DNA from 4 places in the Serratia nevei genome. Region 1 is predicted to be linked to each of the others. Evidence: predicted binding sites of a transcription regulator. Region 1 holds the regulator's gene; each other region holds the start of a gene.
The links. The regulator PurR, encoded in region 1, represses purine synthesis genes. The targets are predictions, from matches to a motif close to CANGCAAACGTTTGCNTG.
Positions count from the first base shown of each region.

Region 2: the regulator PurR is predicted to act here: its motif matches at 1,294-1,311, upstream of V8N38_RS23040 (NCS2 family permease).
Region 3: the regulator PurR is predicted to act here: its motif matches at 1,081-1,098, upstream of carA (glutamine-hydrolyzing carbamoyl-phosphate synthase small subunit).
Region 4: the regulator PurR is predicted to act here: its motif matches at 1,823-1,840, upstream of glyA (serine hydroxymethyltransferase).

Region 1 is NZ_CP149940.1:2,322,097-2,325,203, reverse strand. It holds gene V8N38_RS11235 (C40 family peptidase) at 1-172, shown strand, start outside; gene sodB (superoxide dismutase [Fe]) at 372-950, shown strand; gene V8N38_RS11225 (YnhF family membrane protein) at 1,012-1,101, opposite strand; gene purR (HTH-type transcriptional repressor PurR) at 1,426-2,451, shown strand; gene punR (DNA-binding transcriptional activator PunR) at 2,448-3,107, opposite strand, start outside.
Region 2 is NZ_CP149940.1:4,825,083-4,828,189, forward strand. It holds gene V8N38_RS23040 (NCS2 family permease) at 1-1,154, opposite strand, end outside; gene V8N38_RS23045 (VOC family protein) at 1,475-1,882, opposite strand; gene V8N38_RS23050 (glutathione S-transferase family protein) at 1,930-2,598, opposite strand; gene V8N38_RS23055 (lipocalin-like domain-containing protein) at 2,595-3,038, opposite strand.
Region 3 is NZ_CP149940.1:666,419-669,525, forward strand. It holds gene dapB (4-hydroxy-tetrahydrodipicolinate reductase) at 30-851, shown strand; gene carA (glutamine-hydrolyzing carbamoyl-phosphate synthase small subunit) at 1,322-2,470, shown strand; gene carB (carbamoyl-phosphate synthase large subunit) at 2,487-3,107, shown strand, end outside.
Region 4 is NZ_CP149940.1:3,995,450-3,998,556, forward strand. It holds gene V8N38_RS19225 (3-phenylpropionate MFS transporter) at 1-292, opposite strand, end outside; gene glyA (serine hydroxymethyltransferase) at 450-1,703, opposite strand; gene hmpA (NO-inducible flavohemoprotein) at 2,061-3,107, shown strand, end outside.

The DNA.
Region 1 (3,107 bases):
CATCAACAACCGCGGCGTGGCGGACCATGTCGGCGTCTACCTCGGCAACGGCAAGTTCATCCAGTCGCCGCGCACCGGTGAAGAGATCCGCATCAGTCAGCTCGACAACGACTATTGGCAGAACCACTACATCGGCGCACGCCGCGTAGTGACGCCGAAAACCATTCGTTAATGCACTGTTCTGCGCGGTTGCGGCCCCGGTCGCAACCGCCTGCTCAAGCTATCGCCCATCGCACTTCCCCACGCGCATTTCTCGCTTTTCCTCCTGTTTTTTATGATGAAAATTGTTAAGATTGAATGACCACAATAAAAAACGGCCCATACGGCTCTCGCCCCGGCGGGAAGCGAATGGCGCTGTAAAGGAGGAAGCAATGTCGTTTGAATTACCTGCATTACCGTATGAGAAAAACGCGCTCGAGCCGCACATCTCCGCCGAGACCCTGGAATACCACTACGGCAAACACCACAACACCTACGTGGTTAACCTGAACAACCTGGTGAAAGGCAGCGAGTTCGAAGGCAAATCGCTCGAAGAGATCATCAAGACCTCTAACGGCGGCGTGTTCAACAACGCTGCGCAGGTGTGGAACCACACCTTCTACTGGCACTGCCTGTCGCCACAGGGCGGCGGTGAACCGCAGGGCGAACTGGCGGCGGCAATCGTCAAATCCTTCGGCTCTTTCGCTGCGTTCAAAGAGCAGTTCACCGATGCCGCAGTGAAAAACTTCGGTGCAGGCTGGACCTGGCTGGTGAAAAAACCGGACGGCGCGCTGGCGATCGTCAACACCTCCAACGCGGCCACCCCGCTGACCGGTGAAGACAAACCACTGCTGACCGTTGACGTGTGGGAACACGCGTATTACATCGATTACCGCAATGCGCGTCCAAAATACCTGGAAAACTTCTGGGCGTTGGTCAACTGGACCTTCGCAGCGGAAAACCTGGCGTAAGCGCAGGTTCTGAGGTGATAAGGCGCAGCCAGGCTGCGCCTTTTTTATAACCGGGGGTAAATCAGTTCAACGCGGCAACGAAGCTGAAAGCGATAATGACCGCCAATGCGCAGACGGTGGTGAACAGCGACATCTTCAATTCGGTATCCATGACAACTCCTTTAAAATGGGCTTTCCTAAGGATAAAAGGCGCACAATTAGTACGTCAAATCATTTTCCCACAGTTCGCCGATAAAATCTTGTTATCATTTCCCGGTTTATAATCTCGATTACCTCTTCCACTTTTGTTCAATATGCGACAAAATTCGCAGTTCACAACTGCGTACCGGCATCCATGCCCCTCCTGATTAAGCGCTGAAGACTTCAACACACTAAAAACTCAGTTTTCGCTTCTCTGGAGAAGGATCTACGTAGGCAAACGATTAACATCACACTTACATGCTGTAAACATGTGAGTTCAGGAGTCATTCCTTACATGGCAACGATTAAAGATGTGGCCAAACGCGCGGGCGTTTCCACCACCACCGTTTCGCACGTCATCAATAAGACTCGTTTCGTCGCCGAAGAGACCAAAGCGGCCGTGTGGGCCGCCATCAAAGAGCTGCACTACTCGCCGAGCGCCGTGGCGCGCAGCCTGAAAGTCAATCACACCAAGTCGATCGGCCTGCTGGCCACCTCGAGCGAAGCGCCCTACTTTGCCGAAGTGATCGAGGCGGTGGAAAACAGCTGCTACAGCAAAGGCTACACCCTGATCCTGTGCAACTCGCACAACAATCTCGACAAGCAGCGCGCCTACCTGGCGATGCTGGCGCAAAAGCGCGTCGACGGCCTGCTGGTCATGTGCTCCGAGTACCCCGATCAGCTGCTGGGCATGCTGGAAGACTACCGCAATATCCCGATGGTGGTGATGGACTGGGGCGCCGCGCGCGGCGACTTCACCGACACCATCATCGATAACGCGTTCGAAGGCGGCTATCTGGCCGGCCGTTACCTGATCGAGCGCGGCCACCGCGATATCGGCGCCATTCCGGGCCAACTGTCGCGCAATACCGGCGGCGGCCGTCACCAGGGCTTTATGAAGGCGCTGCAGGAAGCGCATATCGACATTCGCGAAGAGTGGATCGTCCAGGGTGACTTCGAGCCGGAGTCCGGCTACAAGGCGATGCACCAAATCCTGTCGCAAAAGCAGCGGCCGACCGCGGTATTCTGCGGCGGCGACATCATGGCGATGGGCGCCATCTGCGCCGCCGACGAGCTGGGGCTGCGGGTGCCGCAGGATATTTCCGTGATCGGCTATGACAACGTGCGTAACGCCCGCTACTTCACCCCGGCGCTGACCACCATTCACCAGCCTAAAGAACGCCTGGGCGAAATGGCCTTCACCATGCTGCTGGATCGCATCATCAGCAAACGCGAAGAGTCGCAGGTGATCGAAGTGCATCCGAAGCTGATTGAACGCCGCTCGGTCGCCGACGGTCCGTTCATCGACTACCGCCGCTAATCCCCCGCGCCGGAAGCCTGCGCGGCTTCCGGTTCCGCCTCGCTCAGCCACTCCTGGTTCAGCGTCTCCCCATCGCCCAGATACGCCAGCAGCCAGCTCATCGCCGGTGAGGGTTTATCCTGCTGCCAGGTCAGGCAGCAAGGGCTGGCGGGAAACGGCTGCTGCAGCTGCAACGCCTTCAGCTCACCGCGCTGCACCCGCGGCAGCGCCCGATGTGCCGGCATCATGCCGACGCACAGCCCGGCGCACAAACAGTCGAGCGCCGAAGTCCAGTCCGGCACCACCAGCCGCCGCTGGTTATCCAGCGTCCAGGTGACGCGCTTGGGCAGATTGCGCGAGGTGTCCTCCAGGCAAAGCGAAGGGTACGGCCGCAGCTGATCGTCATTCAGCGGCCCTGTCAGTTGCGCCAGCGGGTGCTGCGGGCTGACCACGCACAGCCAGTTCATATAGCCCATGTCGCGGAAGGCGAAGCCGCCGCCGACCGGCACCGCACGGGTGGCGCCGATTGCCATGTCCGCCCTGCCGTCCACCAAGGCATCCCACACGCCGTTGAACACCTCGGGTTGCAGCATCAGTTCGACGTCGGGGAAATGACGGTAGAAATCCAGCACCAGTTGGCGACTGCGCTGTGGTTTGACGATGATGTCCACCGCGAT
Region 2 (3,107 bases), 2.5 Mb from region 1:
TCCAGCTTGGTGACGTTGCTCAGCATCAGCAGGCCGACGTACATCAGCGCCGGTGCGGTGGCATAGACCGGCACCAGATAGGCCAGCGGCGACAGGAACAGGATCAGCAGGAACAGAATGCCGACCACGGTGGCGGTCAGGCCGGTCTTGCCCCCCGCGGCGGTGCCGGCGGCGGATTCGATGTAGACCGCGGCGGGCGCGGCGCCCACCAGGCCGGAGAAGATGCTGCTCAGGGAATCCGAGGTCAGCGCCTTGCCGCCGTTGATGATCTGCCCGTCTTTATCCAGCAGGTTGGCCTGCCCGGCCACCGCGCGGATGGTGCCGGTGGCGTCGAACACCGCAGTCATCACCAGCGCCAGCACGCTCGGCAACACCACCGGCTGCAATGCGCCCATGATATCCAGGCTGAAGATCAACGATTTGCCGTCAGCGTCCGCCAGGCTCGGCATGGCGAACAGCCCCTGGTATTTCACCGCCGGGTCGAAGATCAGGCCGATGATGGAAATGGCGATGATCACCAGCAAAATGCCGCCGGGCACGCGCAGTTTTTCCAGGCCGAAGATCACCGCCAGGCCGACCAGCGTCATCACCACCGGGAAGGAGGTGAACGCGCCGAGCGCCACCGGCAGGCCATCCAGCGGGTTCTTCACCACCAGGCCGACGCCGTTGGCGGCGATCAGCAGCAGGAACAGACCGATACCGATGCCGGTGCCGTGCGCCACGCCCATCGGCAGGTTGCGCAGGATCCAGGCGCGGATGCCGGTGACCGAGATAATGGTAAACAGTACGCCCATCAGGAACACCGCACCCAGCGCCACCGGAATGCTGATGTGCTGGCCCAGCACCAGGCTGAAGGCGGTGAAGGCGGTCAACGAGATCGCACAGCCGATCGCCATCGGCAGGTTAGCCCACAGCCCCATCAGCAGCGAGCCCAGCCCGGCCACCAGGCAGGTGGAGACAAACACCGCCGCCGGCGGGAAGCCCGCTTTGCCCAGCATGCTCGGCACCACGATCACCGAGTACACCATCGCCAGGAAGGTGGTTAGCCCCGCCACCACCTCCTGGCGCACGCTGCTGCCGCGCGCGGAAATTTTAAAATAGCCATCAAGCCCGCCGGTTGGTTTTTCGGCGTGGTTCGCTTGAGAGTTCGACATAGGTTACTTCCCCTGTGTTTCATGAATCGGCCCGTCGCAGCAGGCCTGTAATCTCGCCCGCGCCCGATCGTCACGTAATCGTTTACGTCACGTTCCGCATCCTTGCCCTTCTGTCGCAGCGCCAACGGCGATGCGCACCAAGGCAAACGTTTAACTCGCAGCGCGCGGTACGGGTGATTTATGGTGGTTTATTCAAGGCAAACGATTATCCTGCCTTCCATAGCGTCTAATCAACTAAAGATCGCGGCAATTTATGCAGAAAGCGGCGGGAATAGCGCCAGCACGATAAAACCGGGGCGGCGAACGCCGTCGCGGCAGGGTTATTGCGTCTGCACCGCAGCGGGATCCATATACATCAATTCCCAGATATGGCCATCCAGATCCTGAAAACCGTGGCCGTACATCACGCCGTAGTCCCGCGGCGGGTGGTAGGTGTTGCCGCCGCCGGCGACCGCCTTGCGCACCAGTTCGTCCACCGCCGCCCGGCTGGGTTGCGACAGGCATACCAGCACTTCGGTGGCCTGCTTGGCGTCGCCGATCGGGTTCGGGGTAAACATCCTGAATTTGTCGTGGGTCAGCAACATCACGTAAATCGTGTCGCTGACCACCATGCACGCGGCGGTGTCATCGGTAAATTGCGGGTTGAAAGTGAAACCCAGGTGGGTGAAGAACGCCATCGAGGCGGGCAGATCGCTGACGGGCAGGTTAACGAAGATTTGCGTAGCCATGGGCTACCTCCGATGAAGAATGACCCCATCGAGTATAGCCCATCCGGTTAGCTCAGCAGGTCGTAAGGGCCGCCCTGCTCCAACGCCCGCTGGTAGGCGGGCCGGGCGTGAATGCGCTGCAGAAAACCGCGCAGTTTCGGGCAATCATCCAACGCGCCGCGCGCCGCCATCGCCTCCAGCGGGAAGCTCATCTGAATGTCCGCCGCGCTGAAGTCGTTGCCGACAAACCAGCTGCCCTTGTTCAGGTGCTGTTCGAGGAATTCGCAGTGCGGCGCGATCTGCTTGTCGAGATATTCGCGCTGCACGCCCTTGCCGATCGCGCCGGCCACCGGCCGCAGCAGCCAGGGGATCGGCGGCTGGCCGAGCCGGCTGAACACCAGTTTCATCACCAACAGCGGCATCAGCGATCCTTCGGCGTAGTGCAGCCAGTAGCGGTATTGCTGGCGCGCGTGGAAGTCGGTCGGCATGAACATCCCTTGCGCGTCATAGGCTTCCTGCAGGTATTCGATGATGGCGCCGGATTCCGCCAGCGTCAGATCGCCGTCGACGATCACCGGCGATTTGCCCAGCGGGTGGATCTTTTTCAGCGCCGCCGGCGCCAGCATAGTCTGCGGATCGCGTTCGTAGCGTTGCACCTGATAGGGCACGCCCAGCTCTTCCAGAAACCACAGAATGCGCTGCGACCGCGAGTGATTGAGATGATGAACAATGATCATAAAGAAGCTCCTGTCCGCTGCCACACCAGTTCGCCCACCTGCACGCCGTTGCCGAGCTGCAAGGGCACTGTGCGCAACGTCAGCCGATCGCCGCTGAAAGCGTAAAAACGCACCTGACGGCTGCCTACCCAGTTGGGGAACGAACAGCCTTCGACCTGATGCACCACCCGCTGTTCGCTTTCCTCCACCTGATAGCGGCCGAAGTAGCAAATCATATTGATGAAGGCCGCGCGGATCTCCCGCTCGGACCCCTGCGCCAAATCGTCGGCGGCGAAACGCGGCCGCACGGCACTGTACAGCTGCGCCGCCATCGTGCCGTTGGCCTCATAGTGGATTCGCCCCAACACCTGCTCGCCCAGCGGGTAATTCAGCTCGCCGTTCTGGTTTTTGAACACCGACGACACCAGCGCCCAACTGCCGATAAACGCGTTTACCGTCATTACGCTTCTCCGGTTAAGGATCGTCTGTATAGGGTAGTGGCGATTTTTACCGCACGCCAGCGGATGAAA
Region 3 (3,107 bases), 1.7 Mb from region 1:
ATAGGCGTCAAATCAAGAAGAGAGCAAGCATGAGTGATTCACAAATCCGCATTGCGATTGCGGGCGCCGGCGGCCGGATGGGCCGTCAATTGATCCAGGCGGTGCAGCAGGCGGAAGGCGTGGTGTTGGGGGCGGCGCTGTCGCGCCCGGGTTCCAGCCTGGTCGGCGTCGACGCCGGCGAACTGGCGGGCATCGGCGCGCTGGGCGTCAAGGTGAGCGACAGTCTGGAGAAGGTGGTGAACGAGTTCGATATTTTGATCGACTTCACCCGCCCGGAAAGCACCCGGGGTTACCTGGATTTTTGCGTGGCGCACCACAAGGCGATGGTGATTGGCACTACCGGCTTCGATGACGCCGGCAAACAGGCGATCCGCGATGCGGCGCAGCATATCGGCATCGTGTTCGCCGCCAACTTCAGCGTCGGCGTCAACCTGGTGTTGAAACTGCTGGAGAAGGCCGCGCAGGTGATGGGCGACTATACCGATATCGAAATCGTTGAGGCGCACCACCGCCACAAAGTGGATGCGCCGTCGGGCACGGCGCTGGCCATGGGCGAAGCGATCGCCGGCGCGCTGGGGCGCGACCTGAAAAGCTGCGCGGTCTATGCGCGCGAAGGCCATACCGGCGAACGCGATCCGAAAAGCATCGGCTTTGCCACCATTCGCGCCGGCGATATCGTCGGCGAGCACACCGCGATGTTCGCCGACATCGGTGAACGGGTGGAAATTACCCATAAGGCCTCCAGCCGGATGACTTTTGCCAGCGGCGCGGTGCGTGCGGCTGCCTGGTTGCATAACCGGGATAAAGGTCTGTTTGATATGCGTGATGTGCTGAATCTGGACCAATTATAATTAATTTGCATACCATCGTGATGTGGTTGTATTGATCATAATGCTATGATAATCGGACAATAATTTTATTGTCCTTTTTTTTAACATGAAAAAAGAAGCGTTGGTGTGTTTTTATTTCATTGATTGTTATTTATTGATGTTTACCTTGCTAATCATCCCGTTTTTATCCACCAGATCTTATTTCAGCGTCTTTTGGAGCCCATTCTGGCACCATTTTTCGTCATTCAGCCTCGCAACCGTTTTCCAGCCCCGGTTTTCTGTGTTTTTATCGCCGCTCAAGCCGCATGAGCGGTGAGAACTGCAAAAATAAAACAAAAAACGGCAGTTTGGGTAGACAAGCCTGGCACTCATCATTAAAATGCGCCCAATTTGCCAAAAATTGGCCTCGCGGACGGTTTTTGCATTGATTTAGATCGCGATATCTGAATTAATATGCAAATATTGTGATTGATTATTCCTCGGAGGATGTTTTGATAAAGTCAGCGCTATTGGTTCTGGAAGACGGAACCCAATTCCACGGTCGGGCCATCGGGGCAGAGGGAACGGCAGTGGGGGAAGTGGTCTTCAATACGTCGATGACCGGTTATCAAGAAATCCTCACTGATCCTTCCTATTCCCGCCAGATCGTTACTCTTACTTATCCTCATATCGGCAATGTCGGCACCAATGCTTCCGACGAAGAATCCTCCGCAGTACACGCCCAAGGCCTCGTCATTCGTGACCTCCCGCTGATCGCCAGCAACTACCGCAACGAAGAAAGCCTGTCCGACTACCTCAAGCGTCACAACATCGTGGCAATCGCCGATATCGATACCCGTAAATTAACCCGCCTGCTGCGCGAGAAGGGCGCCCAGAACGGCTGCATCATCGCCGCCGACTCGCCGGACGCCGCGCTGGCCCTGGCCAAGGCGCAAGGTTTCCCGGGGTTGAAAGGCATGGATCTGGCGAAAGAGGTCACCACCCAAGAAGCCTACAGCTGGCAGCAAGGCAGCTGGACGCTTGAAGGCGACCTGCCTGAAGCCAAAACCGCCGCGGAACTGCCGTTCCACGTGGTGGCTTACGACTACGGCGCCAAGCGCAACATCCTGCGCATGCTGGTGGATCGCGGCTGCCGCCTGACCGTGGTGCCGGCGCAGACCCCGGCCGACGAGGTGCTGAAAATGAATCCGGACGGCATCTTCCTGTCCAACGGCCCGGGCGATCCGGAGCCGTGCGACTACGCCATCGCCGCCATCAAACAGTTCCTGGAAACCGACATTCCGGTGTTCGGCATCTGCCTGGGCCACCAGCTGCTGGCGCTGGCCAGCGGGGCGAAAACCATGAAGATGAAGCTCGGCCACCACGGCGGCAACCACCCGGTGAAGGATCTGGATAACAACACCGTGATGATCACCGCGCAGAACCACGGCTTCGCCGTCGATGAAAACAACCTGCCGGCGAACCTGCGCGTCACGCACAAATCGCTGTTCGACCACACGGTGCAGGGCATTCACCGCACCGACAAAGCGGCGTTCAGCTTCCAGGGTCACCCGGAAGCCAGCCCAGGCCCGCACGATGCCGCGCCGCTGTTCGATCACTTCATCGAACTGATTGAGACTTACCGTTCTAACGCCAAATAATCAGGAGCAGTAAAAAATGCCAAAACGTACAGACATAAAAAGCATCCTGATCCTCGGCGCTGGCCCGATCGTTATCGGCCAGGCGTGTGAGTTCGACTACTCGGGTGCCCAGGCGTGTAAAGCGCTGCGCGAAGAGGGTTACCGCGTCATTCTGGTCAACTCCAACCCGGCGACCATCATGACCGACCCGGAAATGGCCGATGCGACCTATATCGAGCCGATCCACTGGGAAGTGGTGCGCAAGATCATCGAAAAAGAGCGCCCGGATGCGGTGCTGCCGACCATGGGCGGCCAGACGGCGCTGAACTGCGCGCTGGAGCTGGAGCGTCAGGGCGTGCTGGCCGAGTTCGGCGTTACCATGATCGGCGCGACCGCCGATGCGATCGACAAGGCCGAAGACCGTCGCCGTTTCGACGTGGCGATGAAGAAAATCGGTCTGGACACCGCGCGTTCCGGCATTGCGCACACCATGGAAGAAGCGCTGGCGGTAGCCGCTGACGTCGGCTTCCCGTGCATCATCCGCCCTTCCTTTACCATGGGTGGCACCGGCGGCGGCATCGCCTACAACCGCGAAGAGTTCGAAGAGATCTGCGAACGCGGTCTGGACCTGTCGCCGACCAACGAGCTGCTGATCGAT
Region 4 (3,107 bases), 1.7 Mb from region 1:
GCATCAGCCAGCCCCAGCCGTTGCCAAAGCAAAAGCCGACCGCGAAGGCCAAGGTCAGCAGCGCCAGCAGGCGCAGGGCGGAGACTAAATGAGAGGGATCTTTAACGCGGGGTGCAATCAGTAAACTGCCGAGGAAGCGGGCCACCAAGCCGGCACCGAGCAACATGCCGATGGTTTCCGGCGCGATGCCCTCGCCTTTCAGCCACACGCCCCAGAACGGTAAGAAAATGCCATAGGAAAAGAAGTAGGTGAAATAACTGAGAGCGAGCCAACGCGTTGATTGCAGAACCATGATCCCTCCGGAGTGAGGGCAATACTTTGACAGAGCTCACACCGCCCCGCAATCGTCATTCCACTTCAATGCGTTAGAGTGCCAGACAGTTCACAGTTTGCTGCTGGCGGGCATAAAAAAAACCCGCCGCAGCGGGTTTTTTTGGGCGAAAGCGGGATTATGCGTAAACCGGCAGGCGGGCGCAGATATCCAGCACTTTCTTCTTGGTGCGTTCGATGGTGGCTTCATCGTTGATGTTGTCCAGCACATCGCAGATCCAACCGGCCAGTTCGCGCACGTCGGCCTCTTTGAAGCCGCGACGGGTCACGGCCGGGGTGCCGATACGCACGCCGGAGGTAACGAACGGGCTCTTCGGATCGTTCGGCACGCTGTTTTTGTTGACGGTGATGTTGGCGCGGCCCAGGGCAGCGTCCGCTTCTTTACCGGTCAGGTTTTTGTCGACCAGATCCAGCAGGAACAGGTGGTTATGGGTGCCGCCGGAGACCACTTTGTAGCCGCGCTGCAGGAACACTTCCACCATCGCCTTGGCGTTGACCGCCACTTGCTGCTGGTAAACCTTGAACTCAGGCTCCATCGCTTCTTTCAGCGCCACCGCCTTGCCGGCGATCACGTGCATCAGCGGGCCGCCCTGGCCGCCAGGGAACACGGCGGAGTTCAGCTTCTTGTACAGCTCTTCGTCGCCGCCCTTCGCCAGGATCAGGCCGCCGCGCGGGCCCGCCAGGGTTTTGTGGGTGGTGGTGGTGACGATGTGCGCGTGCGGTACCGGGTTCGGGTACACGCCGGCGGCGATCAGGCCCGCTACGTGCGCCATGTCGACGAACAGGTAAGCGCCGATGCTGTCGGCGATTTCGCGCATTTTGGCCCAATCAACCACGCCGGAGTAAGCGGAGAAGCCGCCGATGATCATTTTCGGCTTGTGGGTTTGCGCCTGCTTGGCCAGATCGTCATAGTCGATTTGGCCTTTGTCGTCGATGCCGTAAGGCACCACGTTATACAGTTTGCCGGACAGGTTGACCGGGGAACCGTGGGTCAGGTGGCCGCCGTGCGCCAGGTTCATGCCCAGAATGGTGTCGCCCGGCTGCAGCAGCGCGGTGTACACGGCGAAGTTAGCCTGGGAGCCGGAGTGCGGCTGCACGTTGGCGTAATCGGCGCCGAACAATTCTTTGGCGCGATCGATAGCCAGCTGCTCAACGATATCCACGTATTCGCAGCCGCCGTAGTAACGCTTGCCCGGATAGCCTTCAGCGTATTTGTTGGTCAGCTGGGAACCCTGAGCCTGCATCACGCGCGGGCTGGTGTAGTTCTCAGACGCGATCAGCTCGATGTGCTCTTCCTGACGCACCACTTCCTGCTCCATGGCACGCCACAGTTCCGCATCGTAATCGGCAATGTTCATTTCACGCTTTAACATCCGGCATCTCCTGACTTAAATCAGCTAACTAAAAAATCACCAAATAACTACCCGTTTGGGTTCTGGGCCACAGTGTAAACCGTTTCGCCCCACCGAAGATAGGTCTTGACAGAGGTTTTTACGCAAACGATTGGCATAAGGTGGCGCAAGGCTTTGATCCGCGAAACGCCGCCGTTTATCAACGGACATTTCCTCATGCGAACGATGCGCTTTTTTCATGTTCTGTGAGCGCGATCGACGCCCGAAGAACACCGCAACGAAAACAAGGGTATTTACAAGCGACGCGGAACCCAATAAGATGCATTTAAAATGCATCATTACAATTATCGTCAAGATCCCAACCCAAGGAGCGCTTCCATGCTGGATAGCCAAACCATCGCCACCGTGAAATCCACCATTCCCCTGCTGGCTGCGACCGGGCCGAAGCTGACCGCCCACTTTTACGATCGCATGTTCGCGCACAACCCGGAATTGAAAGACATTTTCAACATGAGCAACCAGCGCAACGGCGATCAGCGTCAGGCGCTGTTCGACGCCATCTGCGCCTATGCCGCCAACATCGAGAACCTGCCGGCGCTGCTGCCGGCGGTGGAGCGCATCGCGCAGAAGCACACCAGCTTCAATATCCAGCCGGAGCAGTACAACATCGTCGGCGGTCACCTGCTGGCGACCCTGGACGAAATGTTCAGCCCGGGTCAGGAAGTCCTGGACGCCTGGGGCAAAGCCTACGGCGTGCTGGCCAACGTATTTATCCAGCGTGAAGAGCAGATTTATCAGCAGAGCGAAACCGACAACGGCGGCTGGCGCGATCTGCGCGCGTTCCGCATCCTGAAGAAACAGCCGCAGAGCGACGTGATCTGCAGCTTCGTGCTGGCGCCGGTGGACGGCGGCCGGGTGGCGGACTTCAAACCGGGGCAATACCTGGCGGTCTACATCAAGCACGACAGCCTGGAGCATCAGGAAATTCGCCAGTACTCGCTGACCACCTCGCCGAACGGCGAGTTCTACCGCATCGCGGTGAAGCGCGAAGATCAGGGGAAAGTGTCCAACTACCTGCACCGGCAGGCGCAGGAAGGCGACGTGATCTACATCGCCCCGCCGCACGGCGACTTCTTCCTCGACGTGGCGCCGACCACGCCGGTGGCGCTGATCTCCGCCGGCGTCGGCCAAACCCCGATGCTCGGCATGCTCAACACCCTGCACGACAACCAGCATCAGGCGCAGGTCCACTGGCTGCACGCGGCGGAAAACGGCAGCGTGCACGCCTTTGCCGATGAGGTAGCGGATATTGCCGGGCGTATGCCGAATCTGAGCCGCCATGTGTGGTACCGCGAGCCGGCTGCCGATGACGTGGAAGGCCGCGACTACCACAGCCGCGGATTGATGGATTTGAGCGCGCTGCAA